Regions from separate parts of the Pseudomonas phytophila genome, predicted to be linked through region 1. Evidence: predicted binding sites of a transcription regulator. Region 1 holds the regulator's gene; each other region holds the start of a gene.
What was found. The regulator FliA, encoded in region 1, starts transcription of late flagellar genes. The targets are predictions, from matches to a motif close to CTAAAGTTTNNNNNNNNNNNGCCGNTAA.
Positions count from the first base shown of each region.

Region 1 (7,324 bases):
CAGCCCCGGCAGCAGCAGGCGCTGACGCAACTGCGGTAGCGGCTGGAGACACCACTGCGGTGGCATCGAACGAACCTTTGCCGTGCAACTGATCAAGCAGCGCTTCGAATTCATCGTCGGTGATATCACCGCTTTGAGCCTTGCCAGCCGGTGCTGCAGCGACCGGAGCGGCAGCAGGTGCCGCGTCAGGCGCAAACTGACCTTTGCCATGCAACTGGTCGAGCAGCGATTCGAATTCCGAGTCGGTGATTTCGTCAGTTGCAGCTCCGCCCGTAGCAGCCGGTGCGGCAACAACCGGTGGTTGCTCCTTGGCGGCATTGAGCGAATCAAGCAGGTTTTCGAATTCGGTATCGGTGATCTCGTCGGAAGCCGCTTCAGCGACAGCTTCGACAGGTGCCTCCTCCACGACTTCAGCAGCGGGCGCTTCGTCAGCAGACGCAGGCTCTGCCAGACGCGCCAGGGCAGCCAGCAATTCCGGTGTTGCCGGAGTCACTTCACTGCGCTCACGCACTTGGCTGAACATTGCGTTGACCGCATCCAGCGCTTCAAGGACCACGTCCATCAGTTCCGAGTCTACGCGACGCTCACCCTTTCGCAGGATGTCGAAGACGTTCTCGGCGATGTGGCAGCACTCCACCAGCTCATGGAGCTGGAGGAAGCCGGCGCCCCCTTTTACAGTGTGAAAACCGCGAAAAATTGCATTGAGCAGATCTGCGTCATCCGGTCGGCTTTCCAGCTCGACCAACTGTTCAGACAACTGCTCGAGAATTTCGCCGGCCTCTACCAGAAAATCCTGAAGGATCTCTTCATCGGCGCCGAAGCTCATTGGGGTGCTCCCTAAAATTAACCGTCAACAGACCAGACTTAGAAGCCCAGGCTCGATAGCAGATCGTCTACATCGTCCTGTCCGGACACAACGTCTTCCCGTTTATCGGCATGAATCTGCGGACCTTCACCCTGTTTGATATGTTTTTCTGGATCTTTTTCTGCGCGGATGGATTCGTCGTCATGTTCGATGCCCGCAAAGCGGTCCACATGACTGGCCATGAGCACCAATTTGAGCAGATTGCTCTCGACTTCAGTGACCAACTGCGTGACGCGCTTGATCACCTGACCGGTGAGGTCCTGGAAGTCCTGAGCCAGCAGAATGTCGTTGAGGTGAGAGGAAACCTGGTGGGTATCCTTTTCAGTGCGCGTCAAGAAACCATCGACACGACGCGCCAGCTCACGAAACTCATCAGCGCTGACCTCACGGCGCATGAAACGCCCCCAGTCCGCACTCAAGGCCTTGGCCTCGTCGTTCAGACTGTGCATCAGCGGGGTGCTTTCTTCGACCAGGTCCATGGTGCGGTTGGCCGCGTTTTCCGTGAGCCTGACGACATACGACAGGCGCTCGGTGGCATCCGTGATCTGGGACACCTCTTCGGCTTGCGGCATGTTCGGGTCAATCTGGAAGTTGACGATCGCGCTGTGCAACTCGCGCGTCAGCTTGCCGATTTCTTGATACAGGCCACGATCCCGAGCCTGGTTGAGCTCATGGATCAGTTGCACGGCGTCGCCGAAACGGCCTTTTTCAAGGCTCGCCACCAGCTCGGTTGCGTGTTTTTTCAGGGTCGATTCAAACTCGCCCATTGACGTTTCGTTGTTCTCCATAAAGCCCTCGCGGCATACATCAGCTATTTACGCGCTCAAAGATCTTGTCGATCTTTTCTTTCAGCGCCTGAGCCGTGAATGGCTTGACGACATAACCGTTGACGCCGGCCTGAGCCGCTTCAATGATTTGGTCGCGCTTGGCTTCTGCGGTCACCATCAACACCGGAAGGTGCTTGAGGCGCTCATCGGCACGCACTTTACGCAGCAGGTCGATACCAGTCATGCCAGGCATGTTCCAGTCCGTTACCAGAAAGTCAAAGGAACCACTTTCCAGCATCGGCAACGCGGTAAGCCCGTCATCGGCTTCGGACGTGTTGGTGAAGCCCAGATCACGCAGCAGGTTTTTAATGATCCGCCGCATCGTTGAGAAGTCATCAACGATGAGGATTTTCATGTTCTTGTCCAATTCGACCTCCAAGCAGTCTTTGACGCGTTCAGCACCTGAACGCGCTGTTCAATCAATACCGGCACAGCTCACATCGGCTGCACGTAAACGACGGGCTTGGCAAATCAACAACTATGGAAACCGCACAGCAAATCCACGGACTGCATGAAAGCTATTGCTTTTAACAGTCCGTGGCGCGAATGCCTGTATGGCTCCAGCCTTGTCCACTGTCCCACGTAACGCTTTGCACAGCCTGCTCACACGAGACACACAATCACCAGGGATTGCGTACCACCTGTCAACGCGCTCGCCACTCTCCCAAACGCCCTCGTAAACGAGCTGCGCACTGGCTGTGTAACTGGCTGACTCGAGATTCGCTGACCCCCAGGACCTCACCGATTTCCTTGAGGTTCAGCTCCTCGTCATAGTACAGCGCCAAAACCAGACGTTCACGCTCCGGCAAGTTGGCAATTGCATCCGCCAACGCAGCCTGGAAACGTTCATCTTCCAGGTCGCGCGACGGCTCAAGCGAACCGCTTGCGCCATCCTCATGCAGTCCTTCATGTTCGCCGTCCTGCAAGAGGTCGTCGAAACTGAAGAGGCGACTGCCCAAGGTATCGTTCAAAATCCCGTAATAATCATCGAGACTCAATTGGAGTTCGGCCGCAACCTCGTGATCTTTAGCGTCACGGCCGGTTTTTGCTTCAATTGAGCGAATTGCGTCACTCACCATGCGCGTATTGCGGTGAACCGAGCGAGGAGCCCAGTCTCCCTTGCGCACTTCATCGAGCATCGCACCCCGGATTCGAATCCCGGCATACGTCTCGAAACTGGCACCCTTGGTGCAATCGTACTTGGTGGAAACTTCCAGCAAGCCGATCATCCCCGCCTGAATCAAGTCTTCGACCTGAACACTGGCAGGCAGGCGCGCCAATAAATGGTAAGCAATGCGCTTGACCAGCGGAGCATACCGCTCGATCAACTCATATTGCGAGTTTCGGGACGCTTTGCTGTACATCTGATAGCCGCTCGCGGTCATTGAACAGGCCCTGCACTTGTCTGGTAAACCAGTCGCTCAACGAAGAACTCAAGATGTCCACGTGGGTTGGCAGGCAGCGGCCAGGTATCGACCTTCTGCGCAATGGCCTTGAATGCCAGCGAACATTTAGAGCGTGGGAAAGCTTCGTATACGGCGCGTTGTTTCTGGACGGCCTTACGCACACATTCGTCGTAAGGCACTGCACCGACATACTGCAAAGCGACGTCCAGGAAGCGGTCAGTCACCTTGGTCAACTTGGCGAACAGGTTGCGCCCTTCCTGCGGACTCTGGGCCATGTTGGCCAGGACCCGGAAACGGTTCATACCGTAATCGCGATTGAGCAACTTTATCAGGGCGTAGGCGTCAGTGATGGAAGTGGGCTCATCGCACACCACCAGCAAGACTTCCTGAGCAGCCCGGACAAAGCTGACCACCGACTCGCCGATACCGGCGGCCGTATCGATGACCAGCACGTCAAGATTGTCGCCAATGTCACTAAATGCCTGGATCAGGCCGGCGTGCTGCGCCGGGCTCAGATGAACCATGCTCTGCGTGCCGGAGGCAGCAGGCACGATCCGGATCCCGCCCGGGCCTTGCAACAAAACGTCGCGCAGCTCACAACGACCCTCCATCACATCGGCGAGGGTGCGTTTAGGCGTCAGCCCCAGAAGGACATCGACATTCGCCAGGCCAAGGTCGGCGTCCAGCAACATGACGCGCCGGCCGAGTTCGGCCAAGGCCAGTGAAAGGTTCACTGACACGTTAGTCTTACCGACGCCACCTTTGCCGCCGGTCACCGCGATCACCTGTACGGGATGCATGCTGCCCATTTAATTCTTTACCTTGTCTTGCGTAGACCGAAGCCAGATTGCAGGCGACACGCTCAATGAAGAGCAATGCCAGGCAGACCACCGATGCAGGTAACTCTCAATAGTTCGCTTCACTTAACCGACCCGTTTGTTGGGGTTGTGGTAAAGGTCGGCGAACATATCCGCCATGGCCTCTTCGCTTGGCTCTTCTTGCATCTGCACGTTGACCGCGCGTGTCACCAATTGGTGGCGGCGTGGAATGTGAAGATCGTCAGGAATTCTAGGCCCATCAGTGAGATAGGCAACAGGCAGCTCATGACTGATCGCAAGACTGAGCACTTCACCCAGGCTGGCGGTTTCGTCCAGCTTGGTCAGGATGCATCCGGCCAGACCACAGCGTTTGTAGCTGTGATATGCAGCAGTCAGCACCTGTTTCTGGCTGGTGGTTGCCAGGACCAGATAATTACGGGATTTGATACCGCGCCCTGCCAGACTTTCCAGCTGCATGCGCAACGCCGGATCACTGGCTTGCAGGCCCGCGGTATCGATCAACACGACGCGCTTGCGCAACAGCGGATCAAGCGCTTGCGCCAGCGACTGGCCAGGATCGACGTGAGTCACCGGTACGTTGAGGATACGGCCCAATGTCTTGAGCTGCTCCTGAGCGCCGATACGGAAACTGTCCATGCTGACCAGAGCGATATTCTGTGCGCCGTACTTGAGTACGTAGCGCGCTGCCAGCTTGGCCAGCGTGGTGGTCTTGCCCATGCCAGCCGGGCCGACCATGGCAATCACACCGCCCTCTTCAAGCGGCTCGACGTCCGGCACTTCAATCATGCGCGCCAGGTGGGCCAGCAACATGCGCCAGGCCTGACGTGGCTCGTCGATATCAGGGATCATTTCCAGCAAGTCGCGGGACAACGGGCCAGACAAGCCGACACGTTGCAGACGACGCCACAGGTTGGCCTGGGCCGGACGACTGCCCTGCAACTGATTCCACGCCAGGGAGCCGAGCTGGACTTCCAGCAGCTCACGCAGGCCATTCAATTCGAAACGCATCGAGTCGTAACCGCGCTGACCACCAGCAGGTGCCGCCGGAGCAGCCTGCGGCTGTGCGGAGGGACGTGGCGGCTCTTCCAGAGTCGGCTCGATGTGGGTGTCAGCGGTGCTCAATGGCAAACCGGCAAACAACTGGCGATTGGTCGCGCCGTCGCTGTCGCTGCGGTTGTTCAGTTCTGCCTGGGCCGAGACGATGCGCGACTGGGTTTTGCGCAACTCGTCCTCGAGCTCGATATTAGGCACACGAGGTGCGAGCGCGGACAGTTTGTAATCCAGAGCGGCAGTCAGCTCTACGCCACCGGCAATGCGCCGGTTACCGATGATGGCCGCTTCTGCGCCCAGCTCATCACGAACCAGTTTCATGGCTTGACGCATATCGGCGGCGAAAAATCGCTTAACTTGCATGACTCACTACCTCAGCCGTTAGGCCCGACAGTCGCTACGATGGTTACTTGCTTGTTGTCAGGAATTTCCTGATACGCCAACACGTGCATATTTGGTACAGCCAACCGTCCAAACCGCGACAGCATGGCCCGAACCGGGCCTGCTACCAGCAGAATCACTGGTAAGCCTTGCATCTCTTGACGCTGGGCGGCGTCGATCAGCGAACGCTGAAGTTTTTCCGCCATGCTTGGTTCAAGGAGAACGCCTTCTTCCTGACCCTGACCAGCCTTCTGAAGACTATTGAGCAATATCTGTTCCAACCTTGGCTCCAGCGTGATAACTGGTAGCTCCGGCTCAATGCCTACAATGCTTTGGACGATTGCGCGGCTCAATCCGACCCGGACTGCAGCCACCAGCGCGGCGGTATCTTGACTCCGCTGAGCGTTGTTGGCGATAGCTTCGGCGATGGTGCGGATGTCCCGCACAGGAACCTGCTCGGCCAACAGCGCCTGCAACACCTTGAGCAAGGCAGACAACGACAGAATGCCTGGAACCAGCTCATCAGCGAGCTTGGGCGAGCTTTTAGCCAGCAATTGCATCAGTTGCTGCACTTCCTCATGACCAATCAGCTCATGAGAGTGCTTGTAAAGAATCTGGTTGAGGTGAGTCGCGACCACCGTACTGGCGTCAACCACGGTATAACCGAGAGACTGAGCCTGGCTGCGCTGGCTGATTTCGATCCAGACGGCTTCCAGACCAAACGCCGGGTCCTTGGCGGTAATACCATTGAGCGAACCGAACACCTGACCCGGGTTGATGGCCAGCTCGCGATCCGGATAAATCTCCGCCTCAGCCAGCGTGACACCCATCAGCGTCAAACGATAGGCGCTGGGAGCCAGGTCCAGGTTGTCGCGAATGTGTACGGTCGGCATCAGGAAGCCCAGCTCTTGAGAGAGCTTCTTGCGCACGCCCTTGATCCGCGCCAGCAGTTGACCACCCTGATTACGGTCTACCAGCGGAATGAGGCGATAGCCCACTTCCAGGCCGATCATGTCGATGGGGGTTACATCATCCCAGCCCAGCTCTTTGGAATCCTGAATACGCGTCGGGGAAGGCAGCATTTCCTGCTGACGCTTGACCTCTTCCAGCGCGACGACCTTGACCTGATTCTCTTTCTTCCACAGCAGGTAGCCAATGCCGCAAGCGACAAGGCCCAGACTTATGAAGGAAAAGTGCGGCATGCCTGGCACGAGGCCCATCACGATCATGATCGCGCCAGACACACCCAGCGCTTTCCAGGAAGTGAACATCTGGCGGTTGATCATCTTGCCCATTTCTTCCGAACCGGAAGCACGGGTCACCATGATCGCTGCGGCGGTGGACAAAAGCAGTGATGGCAATTGCGCCACCAAACCGTCACCGATGGTCAGCAAGGTGTAAATCTTGCCGGCGTCAGCAAATGTCATGTTGTGCTGCAGCATACCCACGAGCATGCCGCCAATCAGGTTGATGAAGAGAATCAACAGACCGGCAATGGCGTCACCACGAACGAACTTGCTGGCACCGTCCATGGAACCGTAGAACTCGGCTTCCTGAGCGACTTCAAGACGGCGACGCTTGGCTTCAGGCTGGTCGATCAGACCGGCGTTCAAGTCGGCGTCGATTGCCATTTGCTTACCGGGCATGGCGTCCAGGGTGAAACGCGCGCTCACCTCGGAGATCCGTCCGGCACCTTTGGTGATTACCACGAAGTTGATGATCATCAGGATGGCGAATACCACGATACCGACGACGTAGTTACCGCCGATGACCACTTCACCAAACGCTTGAATCACTTTACCGGCAGCGGCGTGACCGTCCTGACCGTGCAGCATGACCACACGTGTGGAGGCAACGTTGAGCGCCAGCCTCAATAAGGTGGCGACCAGGAGGATGGTCGGGAATACCGAGAAGTCGAGTGGACGCAGTGCGTACACACAGACCAGCAGAACCACG
Region 1 is NZ_CP081201.1:4,677,670-4,684,993, forward strand. It holds gene K3169_RS21140 (chemotaxis protein CheA) at 1-826, opposite strand, end outside; gene K3169_RS21145 (protein phosphatase CheZ) at 865-1,653, opposite strand; gene K3169_RS21150 (chemotaxis response regulator CheY) at 1,673-2,047, opposite strand; gene fliA (RNA polymerase sigma factor FliA) at 2,337-3,077, opposite strand; gene fleN (flagellar synthesis regulator FleN) at 3,074-3,907, opposite strand; gene flhF (flagellar biosynthesis protein FlhF) at 4,022-5,350, opposite strand; gene flhA (flagellar biosynthesis protein FlhA) at 5,362-7,324, opposite strand, start outside.

Region 2 (7,324 bases), 1.7 Mb from region 1:
TTGCAGCTCGCTGTCGGGCAGATTGATGCCCTTGTCGCTTTTCAGTTTGGCTCCGCCCGGCGCATGGGTAATACGGACGGTAACGACGTCGGCCTGCACTGACTGGATACGCCCACCGATTTTGCCATCGTCAAACCATACCGGTTCGTTGGCGCGCAGATCCTTGAACACCTCAGGCAACGTGCAGCCGATACGCGCGGGGGTCAGGACCTTGCCACTGCTGTCGCGGACTGCGGGATGACCATGACTGGCGTCAGCGCTCAGCAGTAAAGCATCGCCCTCGTTGAGGACAATGCTTTGTTCCCGAGGCGGCACGCCGGTAATGCGTTCTGATTTCGGGCGACCCCGATGCTTTTTCAAGTGCAGCTCTATGCCGGGAATCATGTAGGCCGTCTTACGCAACTCCGCCCGACAGCCTTGTCCGGTGACTTCAACGATCGACAGTGAACGACTTGAATCTCTTGCGTCCCTGAACGCAAGCTCATCACCGACCTGCAACTGCTTTAACCATTTTCCCGGCATCTGCAAACAATAGTCATCGTCTGAAAAGGCCTCCGGCTCTTCGGCAAGCCAGACTTGAGCGGCGGTCACGATGCGTCCGAAATCATCGCGTTGCGGGCGGATTTTCAACACTGCCGGGCCCGGCTGTATCTGCCCCGTGCGCAACTTCGGCCCCGCAAGGTCCATCATCACCTGGCAGGTTCTGCCGACCTTGGCAGCGGCGCTGCGACCATGCTCAATCATTTTCAGCCAGGTCGCCGGGTCATCGTGAGCGCAGTTGATGCGTTGACAATCCATGCCTGCCTGCACCAGTTCACGGACCATGGAAGGATTGCTCGCGGCCTCTTGAGGCATGGTCACCATGATGCGTACGCCGCGCTCTGGCGCTGGGCCGCCAAACAATTGGTTAGCATGCTGGATAAGAAGTTCTTCCCCTGCCCGGTTCACCAAACTGCCGGAGCTTTCTTCAAGCTCAGCGCCGGGCAGCAAGCGCTTCAGGACATCAATGACCCTGTCTACCGATGCGAGCGCATTGGCTTCACAGCGTCCCAGGGAAGAAAGGCCAAGCCCGGACAACTGCTGTTGCAGAGGACGAATATCATGGCGGCGCAACGCGAGGTAGCCCAGTAAGTTGCGAGCACTGTCCAGATAATCGGGGTGCACTTGCATGCTTTCGATGGGCGTCCGGGCAGCGGCCTCCATCTTGACTCGCAAAAAAGACAGACGCTTTAGCGCAGCTCGTATTTGCTGCTCATCCAATACGTTGAAGTCGGTTTCTATGATTGTCATGGCGGGCACTCGCTTCGAATGGAGACCATTGCGGTCCGTCAGACAAGCACCTGGACCAGCGCAATGTGCGGACTTAAAGGCTAAAGCCCGATTGTGACGATCTGCTTACTGCGGACAGCGAGCAGATGGACGGCCCGAGCACTCAGGAAAATAGATTGGACGCTAACGATTTTCGTGCTTAACCTTGCCCGCCTGTTTGCGCGCAACGGACGGCCCTCAATGTTTGCTGTTCTCAATATATTGCTACCGATTTTCGCCCTGATCCTGTTGGGGTTCATCTGCCGCCGCACGAACCGCCTTGGCCCGAACGCCGCGTCGGAAATCAACCGGATGGTGGTCTGGCTGTGTCTACCGGCACTGCTCTTCAGCGTTACGGCAACATCGACCTGGGAGCAGATCTGGCATCCGGGCTTCGTCATCGGCTTTACGTTGAGCACCCTGTCGGTGTTCGTCATCACCCTCCTGCTGCGCTGGAAGAAAGGCACCCATCTGGCCGATGCGAGCATCGACGCACTCGGCGGCTCCTATGCTAATGCGGGCTATATCGGTATCCCGCTGTGCGTGATGGTGCTCGGCCAGGAAGGACTGCAACCGGCGCTGGTCGGGGCGCTTCTGGTGGTTTGCGTGTTATTTGGCCTGGCGCTGGTCTGTGTGGAAGTCGGGCTGCAAACCGAGCGCAAGCCGCACCGCATTGCCTTGAAAGTGTTTCTGGCGCTGGCGAAAAACCCTCTAGTGGTGTCTCCGATCCTCGGCGCGTTATGGGCCAGCAGCGGCGCGCCCTTGCCCGGCGCACTGGAAAAGCTGCTCAGCCTCTTGGGTGCGGCGACCAGCCCCTGCGCACTGGTCGCGCTTGGTTTGTTCCTCGCCGAAAAACAGCAAGGCACACGTGAAGGAACGTCGCTGCTGGTCCTGATCAAGCTCATCGGCCATCCGCTGCTGACCTGGGTGCTGGTGTTTCATGTATTCGATGTGCCGCTGCTATGGGCCAATGCCGCCCTGCTGCTCAGCGCACTGCCCACCGGCACCGGCCCATTCATGCTGGCTGAGTACTACAAGCGCGAAGCGTCACTGGTATCGAGCACGATTCTGGTGTCGACTCTCGGTTCGCTCGTGACGCTGTCGATCTGCCTATATGTGATCAGTCATCCGGGGTGACGTCGCTGCCCGTCCGGCGTCGATAACGTTTAACATGTCGCGCCCTTTCGCCACTGATTGCCGTCATGACCCCAGAAGCACTCGCTATCCTGAACCAGCACCTGCTGGATGCCCTGCAAACCGCGCCCGATGAGACCCGCCGTCTGTTTCATGGCCGAGGCCGCGTCTGGCCGGGACTTGAGCAGGTGACGGTCGACTGGATGCAAGGCGTGGTGCTGGTCTCACTGTTCCGCGAGCCCGCAAAGACCGAGCTTGAAGCGCTGACCCGTCTGCTGCTGGAACTGACCCGCACCCCGCAATGGCTGAACAGCCAGGCACATACCTTATTGCTGCAACACCGCTACTTGCCGGAAAGCACCACCGAGTGGCTGCTGGGTGAGCGGGTGGAAGAATGGCAGATCACTGAAAGCGGCCTGCACTTCAAAGTGGATCTGGGCAGGAAGCAGAACTGCGGCCTGTTTCTGGACATGCGTTACGGGCGCGACTGGGTACGTGCCAACGCGCAGGGCAAACGGATACTGAATCTGTTTGCCTACACCTGTGGCTTTTCCGTCGCGGCCATCGCAGGCGGTGCCGAACAAGTGGTCAATCTCGACATGTCCCGGGCCGCACTCACCCGCGGGCGTGAGAACCACCGCCTTAATCAACACGACTTGCGCAAAGTCAGCTTTCTGGATCACGAGTTATTCAAGTCCTGGGGCAAGGTCAAAAAATCCGGGCCTTATGACCTGGTTATTATTGACCCGCCCTCCTTCCAGCGCGGCAGCTTCCTGCTCGACAAGGATTACCAGAAAGTGCTGCGGCGCATGCCCGAGCTGCTGGTGCCGGGCGGTCAGGTGCTGGCCTGCATGAATGAACCAAGCCTGGGCTCCAGCTTCCTGATCGACCACACCGCCGTTGAAGCGCCAAACCTGCGTTTCGAACAACGTCTAAACAATCCACCGGAGTTCCCTGACGCTGAGGTCGAAGGTGGATTAAAGGCACTGCTCTTTACGGACGTGTCTGAAACTGCAGAGATATAAGATAACTTTTTATTAATTAGTTAGCTTTACAACGTTAAGCGCAGCAAAAAGGATTCGGTCAATGTTTAATGGCGTCAAATAACCAACTGTTTACGCCCTTAAAGTTTCAGTTTTAAACGCCGATGGACTTGAATAACCAGACCTGTGTAAACAACAAAACTTTTCTACACAGGTGATGGTTTTTTCACACATTGGCGCCTACAGTGATGTCAAGTCGCCAGCAGATAGATCAGTTGAATCTCAGCTATCGCAGCGTGGCGATTCGAGGTATCTCGGTATGAAAACAAGAAATATAAAACTGACCACCAGAGCCCTGTTCAGCTTCGGCATCATCTGTCTTCTCTTGATCGGCCTTGGCGCCGCCTCGCTGTTCAAGATGGATGACATTCACGACTCAGCCTCCGACCTCCAGAAAAACTGGCTGCCCAGCGTCAGACAGGCCGGTCGGATCGAGACCGCGATGCTTCTGTATCGTCTGGACGCCAGACGATTTGTCATGGACGACGCACGCCTGGGCGAAGCGTCGATCAAGAAAATCAATCAACTCAAAGCCAACTTGAGCAAAGCCACACAGGACTATGCGCCTATGGTCGGCGACGCCGCCGAGCGAGAACTGTTCAATAAGGTCTCGGCCAACGTCAGTGCCTATCAGGGCAAAATCGACGAACTGATGGAGTTAAGTAAAACTCGCACTTATCAGGAAATGGCGGTATTCATCCAGGACACCTCCAAGCCTCAGGCAGTGGCGCTGCAAAGCGCTATTGAAGAGCTGATTGGCGTTAACGAAAAAGGGGCGGAGCAATCCGGATCGATCGCGGATGAAAGTTTTATCAGCGGCCGTTATATCTCAATGATATTCATTGTTATCGCCGTCATCGTTACTGTAGTTGTAGCCGTGGCCTTTACCCGAAGTATTACCCAGCCTATTCAAACCCTGCTGATCACCACCCGGAAAATTGCCGACGGCGATTTACGCACTACGGTTGAAATCAGCGGCGCGGATGAGATGACCGAGTTGCAGACCGCTACTGCGACCATGCTGGCGAATCTCAAAGGGACGATTCAGCATATCTCCGACTCCTCGGGACAACTCGCCTCAGCGGCGGAAGAAATGAGCTCGATCACCAAAGAGTCCAATGCCGGTATCCAACGGCAAAGCATGGAAACCGAGCAGGCGGCCACCGCAGTCAACCAGATGACTGCCGCCGTCGAGGAAGTCGCCCGCAACGCGGTCGCTGCCTCTCAGTCAACCCAGGCATCAGAACGCTCGGCACAGACCGGGCAGGAACGCGTCAGCCAGACCATCGCCTCGCTGGAAAAACTCAGTACTACAGTCGAACGTACCGGCCTTGAAGTCGAAGGCCTGGCGAACCAGGCACAGCACATCGCCAAAGTACTGGACGTGATTGGCTCCATCGCCGAACAAACCAACCTGCTGGCCTTGAACGCCGCTATCGAAGCCGCCCGGGCGGGCGAGCAAGGCCGCGGGTTTGCCGTGGTGGCGGATGAAGTCCGCGCACTGGCCCACAGAACGCAAACGTCTACCCGGGAAATCGAGCAGATGATCCAGGGCATTCAAAAAGACTCGACCCTGGCAGTGCAGTCCATGAAACAAAGCACGCTTGAAGCCGGCTCGACCTTGCAGATCGCCCATGAAGCCGGTGTCGCAATCAAAGAGATTACCGCAGCAATTTCCCACATCAACGAGAGGAATATGCTGATTGCCACCGCGTCAGAACAGCAGGCGCAAGTCGCCCGTTCGGTTGACCAGAACCTGATGAGTATTCGCGACCTTTCCTCACAAAGCTCATCCGCAGCCAGTCAGACCTCACTGGCCAGCAATGAGCTGTCGCAACTGGCCGTAGGCCTTAATCGTCTGGTAGCGAGGTTTTCGGTATAGCAACTGCGGGAAAAGCGCGATCAGTTCCGAATGCCTGATTGCGAACTTCAGCCATAACAAAAAGCGAGTCATTATCGTGCTGAAACATATCTCTGTGGCCGAGCTACGCCTCGGCATGTACGTACACGAATTCTGTGGCTCAGGGATAGAGCAGTCATTCTGGAAAAACGGATTCATGCTTTCGAATGAGCATGATCTGCAACGCATCCTCGACGCAAAAGTCGCAGAGCTCTGGATCGATGACAGCCGCGGTGTCAGCCCTGTACCCGCCGCGCCTGTTCAATCAGATCCAGCACTGCCGACCTGCCTGCAAAACATCGCCAACAAACCTGTTCCCCATCGTGTTGCACTGAATCAGGAAATTTCCCGATCCCTCAAGCTGTGTGCTCATTCCAGAGCGGCTGTCGAGAAGATGTTCAGTGATTTACGCATGGGTCAGGTCATTGAAATGGAGAAGGTCAGCGAACTGGTCGAGGAAATCTCCGACTCGCTGTCCCGGCATCCCGATGCCTTGATCAGCCTTGCTCGACTGAAGACCTGTGATGAATACACCTACATGCATTCGGTCGCAGTCTGCGCACTGATGGTCGCCCTCGCCCGCCAGCTTGGACTTCCGCCTGCTTTGGTTCACGAAGCGGGTGTCGCAGGCCTGATGCATGATGTCGGTAAGGTCGTGATCCCGCTGACCATCCTCAACAAGCCGGGTGCGCTCAGCGATGAGGAGTTCGCAACCATGCGCCGCCACTCGCAGTCCGGGGCCGATATGTTGCGGCAGAGCAACCATTTCAGCCCCAGGGTCATGGACGTTTGCCTGCATCACCATGAAAAAATCGACGGCACCGGCTATCCCCACAGGCTGGCGGGAAGCCAGATCAGCCTGTTTGCACGGATGGGCGCGGTGTGTGACGTCTATGACGCGGTAACTTCGGACCGCCCCTATAAAGAAGCCTGGGGCCCGGCTGAAGCCATCCACCGCATGGCCCAGTGGCAGGGACATTTTGACGAAAAGGTCTTTCAGGCCTTCGTCAAATGCGTAGGCATTTACCCGGTCGGCGCACTGGTCCGCCTGCAAAGCGGACGGATTGGTGTAGTGATCGAACAGCATGAAAAATCGTTGCTCACGCCCAAGGTCCGGGTGTTTTTCTGCGCCAACAGCAATCAGCACATAACGCACACCACCCTCAACCTCGCCGCACTGGTGGGCCAGGATCGCATCGTGGGTCGTGAGTCAGCGAAGGAATGGGGATTCAGTAACCTGGATGAGCTGTGGGCTGAGTCCAGTGTGGGGAGCAAGTCGAATTATGGTTAGCACGCAAACGTTATAGAAGTTACCGCAGGCTACGAAGCCAATTGCCCTGTTGGAGCGAGGCTTGCCCGCGAAGCGTTCGATGAGGTCTGTCAGGCAGATCGCGTCATCGTTCTTCGCGGGCAAGCCTCGCTCCAACGGACAGTGCAGTCATGAGAGCGGTGCTTACCCTCACATCAGAACTTGAACGCCTGACGCCCGATCAGCAGCCACTTGCCGTCCTGCTTCTGCCAGATCTGGAAGTTTTCGATCTCAGTCGGGACAACCTTGCCGCTGTTCACTGCCTCGGCGGAAAAGTGGTTGCGAACCAGCGCGGTATCACCCGACAAAGTGATCTGCTGCTTCTGCATTTCAAGCCTGTTGAACGCGCTTTTGCCCGTTTCGATATCCGCGATAAAGGCTTTCTTGTCCTGAATGTTACCGCTGGAGTGCCCGTAAGTAAGTTTGTCGGCAGTCAGTGCCTGCAGTTGCGCAATATCCTTGTGCCACATGGCTTGAGTCAGCTTGTCGACAGCCTTTTCAACATCGGCTTGATCTGAGGCATGAGCCGTAGCCGTGTAACCGCCGAACAGGCAGAGAAACGCAACGAGCAGCTTGAAACGCTTGTTCATGTTTATTCCTTGTTATTGTTTATTGGTAATGGAGGAAAAC
Region 2 is NZ_CP081201.1:2,937,378-2,944,701, reverse strand. It holds gene K3169_RS13210 (pyruvate kinase) at 1-1,290, opposite strand, end outside; gene K3169_RS13205 (AEC family transporter) at 1,510-2,445, shown strand; gene K3169_RS13200 (class I SAM-dependent methyltransferase) at 2,511-3,467, shown strand; gene K3169_RS13195 (methyl-accepting chemotaxis protein) at 3,643-5,367, shown strand; gene K3169_RS13190 (HD-GYP domain-containing protein) at 5,444-6,676, shown strand; gene K3169_RS13185 (nuclear transport factor 2 family protein) at 6,850-7,284, opposite strand.
Region 2: the regulator FliA is predicted to act here: its motif matches at 3,566-3,593, upstream of K3169_RS13195 (methyl-accepting chemotaxis protein).

Region 3 (7,324 bases), 2.7 Mb from region 1:
ATCGATGCAGCGATAACAGTTCCCGACGGGTGCCGAAATCTACATCAATAAAATGCAGGTTTCCGACAGGGCCGGTGTTGGGACTCTAGCAGCATCGGCCAATAGTCGCAGCAACCGCAGACGAATCTATCAGCTCAAGCTCAAGCGAAAACAGCCATGGTACAACCACCTGATGATAAATAGTGGCACATAGTGCCACTATTTACTGTTTCAAACCTGTGCGGGCAATGCCAGGGCCTGACCCATGCGCACGGGTGAAGTCGCAGTCAATTGCTCGGCCCATTTCACTTGCTCAGGGCCGAACAGGACGATGGCGGTGGAGCCCAGCTTGAAGCGGCCCATTTCTGCGCCTTTCTCCAGGTGGATCGGCGCACGTGCTGCTTCGTCGTAGCGGAAAGTCCTCAGTTCGCGTTTTGGCGGTGTCACCAAGCCGGCCCAGACCGTCTCGACGGAAGCAACGATCATCGCGCCAACCAGCACCAAGGCCATCGGTCCGCGCTCGGTGTCGAAGATGCAGACGACGCGCTCGTTACGGGCGAACAGCTCAGGCACGTTTTCGGCTGTGGTCTGGTTAACCGAGAAGATTCGGCCAGGCACATACACCATTTCACGCAAGGTACCGGCCAATGGCATGTGCACGCGATGGTAGTCCTTGGGCGACAGGTAAACAGTTGCGAATTCGCCACCCATGAATGGCGCCGACAACGCCGGGTCACCGCCCAGCAATTCCAGCACGCTGAAGCTGTGGCCCTTGGCCTGGAAGATACGGCCCTGTTCGATGCGGCCCAGTTGGCTGATCGCGCCATCTGCCGGGCTGAGGATTGCACCGGGCGTTTCATCGAGCGGACGTGCGCCGGGTTTCAGAGCACGGGTGAAGAAGGCGTTGAAGTGCTCATAGGCGCTCAAGTCCTCGACTTGCGCTTCGGACATGTTGACCTGATAGCGGCGGGCGAACCATGCGGTGAAGGCATTCTTGAACCAGCGCACGCGGCACTCGGCAACACAGCCAGCCAGGCGTGACAGCAGGTGATGCGGCAGCAGGTACTGGCTGAGGATAAACAGACGCTCTTTCATCAAAATTCCTGAATGTAATGCTTGAAAATGGACAGGGTTTCAGCGTTCGACTGGCGTATCGGGGTGGTTGCCCCATTCGCCCCAAGAGCCGGCATAGCCTTTGACCCGAGGGTAACCCAGCGCCTTGGCCACCAGGTACGTGAAACCCGACCGGTGGTGTGTCTGGCAGTGGGTAATGATTTCTTTGTCCGCAGTGATGCCCAGGCTGTCGAGGATCTCGGCGATGTCTTCACGGATGCGCAGGTCACGCGCCTTATCCATGCCCGCGGTCCACTCGAAGTTGATCGCGCCGGGAATGTGTCCACCTTTGGCCGCGACGACTTTTTCGCCGGAGTATTCAAGCGGGCCACGTGCGTCCCAGATTGCCAGATCGGCAGCGCCCAGGCGACTTTGCAAATATTCGCGTGTGGCGGTGGGCTCGTCATGCAACTGCAAATCAACCGGCCCGCCTGCCGAAGGTGGAACCGCTGTGGATAAGGGCAAGCCATCGGCCTGCCAGGCCAGCAGGCCGCCGTCGACATAGTGATATTGGCTGTGGCCGATTACATCCAGTAACCAAATAAAGCGTCCGGCCCAGCCGCCGCCTTCGTCGTCGTAGACCACGTACACCGCATCGGCGTTGTGACCGAGTTCGCCGAACAGCGCTTGCAGGTCTGAGTAGGCAGGTAACAAACCCGGCGCTGGAGGCTGACCGAGTTGGGTGCGTTTCGGGTCAACGAAGCGCGCGCCGGGTATGTGTCCGGCGTCGTACCGGGCGCTGCTGGTCAGATCCACCAGGATCAGTTCCGGAGCATCCAGGCGATCCTTCAGGTCGCTTGGCTCGATAACCAGTGGCAAGCCAGAGAAGACGGACATGTGCAGCCTCCAATTCAAAAAAAGAGGCGAATTGTAGCCCAGCTGTCAGGCTTTGCGACTACTAAAGCTCGTCAGCGCCCGCTCGATGCATTGGCAGGTTTTACCGAATGCCTGCACCGAGGTTTCCGAGAACTGCCCGCCGCCCTGATCTGCCACCACCAGCATCAACACCTTGTTGTTGCTGCTCAGAGACCGGATCAGCCAGTGTTTGCCCGGGAATAAAGCCCTTAGGTTGCCCGGTAGCAGCGCCGAGAATTGATCGATGTTGGCGGGTGTCATGCGCAGTTGGGTGGGCTGTGCCAGCAAACGCTGCAGAACGGTGCTTTCCTTTATAGAGAGCGCCAGCGACGTTGCTTCAGGCCTCAACCCGGCGATCTGATGGACGCGCAGCTGGGTGCCGGTCTTGTCTGCCATCAGCAACATCACGCGCTCCATGCCGCAGGACACCAGAGCGTCCCGCGCCGTGGTAGTCAGGTGCATGGCGTTACTGAAGGGGCTCGGGTTGGCCAGCAATTCTGCGCACAGCTTGCGCCAGCTCTGCAAGGCGTCGGGCGACGGCGGCGGCGCTGCTTGCAGCTTGCTATGAATCCGGCGGGTTGCCCACGGCCAGATCAGCGCTTCGGCAGGGTGCCAAAGAATTGGGTCATTGTGGTTGCGAGCACTGCTGACTGCGTTCTGGTGGGCCTGCTGCTGCACGCTGTCCATGGATTGCTGCAAGTACAGGCTGCTCAGTAATTCCCAGCGCAGGCAGTGCGGGCTGTCCCATGCCTGTTGAGCGGCCAGCGCCAGGCCGTTGCCCAGCAATACGGTATTGGCGGGTTGATTGAACCAGCGACGCAGGTTTGGATCGGCGTCCATCAACTGTTGCTGTTGCAATGGATCGTCATTAGCCCGAGCCACATGCAGCGCCTTGACCAATTGGCGTCGCTCGCTGATCAGTAGCTTGTAGCCTTGAGTCACCCATAAAGGCAGGCGCCACAAGGTCGCCAGTTCCATACAGAGCTCTAACAGACTGACGCCAAACAGCGCTTTCTCCACTGAGCGGGAAGATTCACCTTTGTGGATAACCCGCAGTTCCCATTCTTCCAGCAATTTCGGGTGCGCCAGCGCCATTGGCCACAGTGGTGCCAGAAACAACAGGCTGCCCAGATGGATATCCTGCCATAGCCGCGCAAGGCGAGCCGCGAACAGTCCGTTGGCCTGCTGCGTAGCGTGCTGGCTGATCAGTAGCAACTGGCGGAACGTGGCCGGAATCTTCTCGTTTTCCAGCGCGGGCAGGCGATTGAGCAGCACTTCGGTGCGCCCCAGGCCTAGACGAGTGATCGCCACTTCGAGGCTTTCGGCAGGTTCGGTCAGACCGGTGCTTTGATGGTTGGCTTCGCGCATCACGCTCAGGACCAGTGCCGGGCTGTCCTGCATCATGTCGGCGATGTCGCGCAGGGAGCGGCGGCTATCATTCAGTGCGCTACGGACCTTATTGTGGCTGGGCAGAGGGACCGGCAATGCAATGCTGTCCAATTGCTTGAGCCACGCATCGAGCGTGTTCGGGACGGGAAGCTGTGGCGACGTTTCTGGAGGCATGCATCATGGCCCGTGCGACTGAAAATGTAGGCAGTGGACACTGCGAAATCAATGGGTAAGACCCTAATTTACGGGCCCCCGTTCACCGGTCAACTGGCTTTTCGATTTTTCTGGCTACAGTCTGGCCCACATATGCCGATAAGTAGAACAAGAGTTTCATGAACTTCCGCGCATGTCCCTGAACCCGACTCAGTAAGTACTTTCTACCTATGGCTAAAATTATCGGCATCATCGTCGTCTTCGCGAGTGTTCTCGCAGGCTACGTACTTTCTCACGGTAAGATTGGCGCGCTGATCCAGCCTTTCGAGGTGTTGATCATCGGTGGTGCCTGTCTGGGCGCATTTCTGCAAGCCAACCCAGGCTACATGACCATGCACGTCATGAAGAAGTCACTGAAGATGTTCGGTACGCGTTTCACGCACGCCTTCTATCTTGAAGTGCTGGGTCTGGTGTACGAGATCCTCAACAAGAGCCGTCGTGAAGGCATGATGGCGATTGAAGGGGACATCGAAGACGCGTCGGCGAGCCCGATTTTCGCCAAGTATCCCGGCGTGCTGAAAGATGAGCGCATGACCGCTTACATCTGTGATTACCTGCGCATCATGTCATCCGGCAACATGGCTCCTCACGAGCTGGAAGGCCTGTTTGACATGGAGTTGCAGAGCATCAAGGAAGAGCTGGGTCATCCATCCCACGCCGTGACCGGTATCGCCGACGGCCTGCCCGGTTTCGGTATTGTGGCGGCAGTACTCGGCATCGTGATCACCATGGCTTCCCTGGGTGACGGCGACAAGGCTGCCATTGGTAACCACGTGGGCGCTGCGCTGGTGGGTACCTTCCTGGGTATCATTGCCGCCTACGGTTTCTTCGGTCCTCTGGCGAGCTGCCTTGCCCACGATGCCAAAGAAGAGCTCAACGTCTATGAGGCGATCAAGGCGTCGCTGGTGGCATCGGCCTCCGGCATGCCTCCTTCGCTGGCTGTCGAGTTTGGCCGCAAGGTTCTCTATCCGGCGCACCGGCCCAGCTTCAGTGAGCTGGAACAAGCGGTTCGCGGTCGCTGAGTCATGGAAAATAATCAGCCGATAATCATCAAGCGCGTCAAGCGCTATGAAGCCGGTCACCACGGTGGTGCATGGAAAATCGCCTTCGCGGACTTTGCAACCGCCATGATGGCGTTCTTTCTGGTGCTGTGGCTGCTGTCTGCGGCAACCCCGGAGCAGTTAGTCGCTATCGCCGGTTATTTTAAAGATCCGGTCGGGTTCTCGGACAGTGGTTCGCCCTATGTGATTGACCTGGGCGGCTCGCCGGAAATGTCTCCTGATCAGACCTTGAACCCGGAAATCAAGAACACGCCGACACCGGACACTGTGCCCATCGAAGCCGAGACCGCGGAGGCCAAGGCGGAAGAGGTCGAGCAAGAGCGTCTGGAACTGCTGCTCCAGGAGCTGCAGAACAAGATCGAAGAGAATCCTGAACTGCAGAAATTCAAGGACCAGATCCATTTCGAGATTACTCAGGATGGTCTGCGGATCCAGATTACAGACGCTGATAACCGGCCGATGTTCGACCTGGGCAGTGCGCGCCTCAAGCCCTATTTCGAAGACATTCTGCTGGCCATGGCCGATACCATCAAAGCGGTGCCCAACAAAATCAGCATCAGCGGGCACACAGATGGCAAGCCTTATGTGGGTAACGGCGAGTTCGGTAACTGGGAGCTGTCGGCTAATCGGGCCAACTCGGCACGTCGCGCTCTGGTTGCCGGCACCTACCCGGAAAACCAGGTGGCGCGGGTAGTCGGCTATGCATCGTCGATGCTGTATGACGGCGAGCATCCGCAAAGCCCGGTCAACCGGCGTATCGATATCATGGTCCTCACCAAGAAAGCCATGCAGCGTATTGAAGGCAGTCAGGTTTACAGGGGCGGCCAGGGCAAAGCCACGGGCACTGAGCCTGCACCGGCTGCGCCTGTCAATCCTAGAATCCAGCCGCCGGATGATCCACAGGCCTACGCCCAGCCGCACGAGATTCGGCAAAAGCTGAACTTGTTTGAAGACGGCACGTTGAAGCTGGATGAGACGAAGAACTAGCGTTCTAGCCGCAAGCTACAAGCCTAAAGCTGCAAGTAAAAAGCCCGGACTCGTGAGAGTCCGGGCTTTTTTGTCGGCCGCAAATCTGTAGGAGCTGCCGAAGGCTGCGAAGGCATTCTTCCAGACAGTACGCGTTTCGCAGCCTGCGGCAGCTCCTACAAGGCGCAGCTAGTAGCTGCTTTCCGGCAAGCTGGCGATGATCGAGCGATAGCTGTTCATGCGCTGTTGTTGCACGCGGCCTACTTCCAGAGCAATCAACAATGCACAGCCCGGTTCACGGTCGTGTTTGCAATCGCGGAATCGGCAGGTGCCGATCAGGTCGTTGAACTCGATGAAGCCCGCTTCGACATCCGCACGGCTTACATGACCCAGACCGAATTCACGAATACCCGGGGAGTCGATCAAGTCACCGCCACGGGGGAAGTGGAACAGGCGGGCGGTGGTCGTGGTGTGCGTGCCTTGCCCGGACAGTTCGGACAGCGGCCCGACGCGGGTTTCGACTTCAGGCAGCAGACTGTTGACCAGGGATGACTTGCCGACGCCAGACTGACCGACGAACACGCTGATATGCCCGTCAAGCTGAGCTTGCAGTTGTTGCATGCCGTCGCCGTGGTGCGCAGAGACTTCCAGTACCGGATAACCCAGCGTCCGGTAAACCTCCAGCAATGCGTTGAGCGCCGGGGCGTTCTGCTCGTTGATCAGGTCGAACTTGTTCAACAGCAGCAGCGGACGAATGCCTGCGTGCTCGGCGGCCACCAGATAACGGTCGATCAGATTGGCATGGGGCTCAGGCATCGGCGCAAACACAATGACAATCAGATCGACGTTGGCGGCAACCGGCTTGAGTTGCCCACGACTGTCGGGACGGCACAGCTCAGTGGTGCGCGGCAGTTGCGCGACGATAACGCCGATACCCTGATTGCCAGCGCGCCAGACGACGCGATCGCCGGTCACCAGTGCAGGCAGGTTGGCGCGCAAGTGGCAGCGGAAAACCTGACCCGCCTGATCGCCTTCCTTTGCTTCCACTTCGACTTGTACGCCGAAGTGAGCGATCACCAACCCGGTCTGCTCGGGGCCAAGATCGCCGCCCTCAAGTGTTTCCAGGGTTTGTGATTCGCGTTTGGCGGCACGGGCAGCGCGCTCGCCTTGGATTTTTTCGATGCGCCAGTTTTGACGACGATTGAGTTGGCGTTTGGCCATGGGTGTTCCGAGTGATAAAGCAGCTGATAAGTAAACGCGGGGGAGTCTAGCACGGCGGGGTGAGCTAAACTGCGTGCCTACGCTGAGGAGCCCAATATGCAGAACAAGCAGAACCTGATCTGGATCGATCTGGAAATGACCGGCCTGGACCCGGACACCGACGTCATTATCGAAATGGCGACGATCATCACTGACAGCGAACTCAACACCCTGGCTGAAGGCCCGGTCATCGCTGTGCACCAGAGTGATGAAACCCTGGCCAGAATGGACGAGTGGAACACCCGTCAGCACGGCGGTTCGGGCCTGACCCAGCGGGTTCGCGAGAGTGTCATCAGCATGGCTGAAGCGGAAGCCCAGACGCTGGAGTTCATCAAGCAATGGGTGCCGGAACGCAGTTCACCGATCTGTGGCAACAGTATTTGCCAGGATCGTCGCTTCCTTTATCGGCACATGCCGACCCTGGAGCACTACTTTCACTACCGCAATCTGGATGTTTCTACGCTTAAAGAGCTGGCTGCCCGTTGGTC
Region 3 is NZ_CP081201.1:852,365-859,688, forward strand. It holds gene asd (archaetidylserine decarboxylase) at 211-1,080, opposite strand; gene rhdA (thiosulfate sulfurtransferase) at 1,114-1,929, opposite strand; gene K3169_RS03625 (HDOD domain-containing protein) at 1,975-3,510, opposite strand; gene motA (flagellar motor stator protein MotA) at 3,720-4,571, shown strand; gene motB (flagellar motor protein MotB) at 4,575-5,597, shown strand; gene rsgA (small ribosomal subunit biogenesis GTPase RsgA) at 5,766-6,797, opposite strand; gene orn (oligoribonuclease) at 6,894-7,324, shown strand, end outside.
Region 3: the regulator FliA is predicted to act here: its motif matches at 3,625-3,652, upstream of motA (flagellar motor stator protein MotA).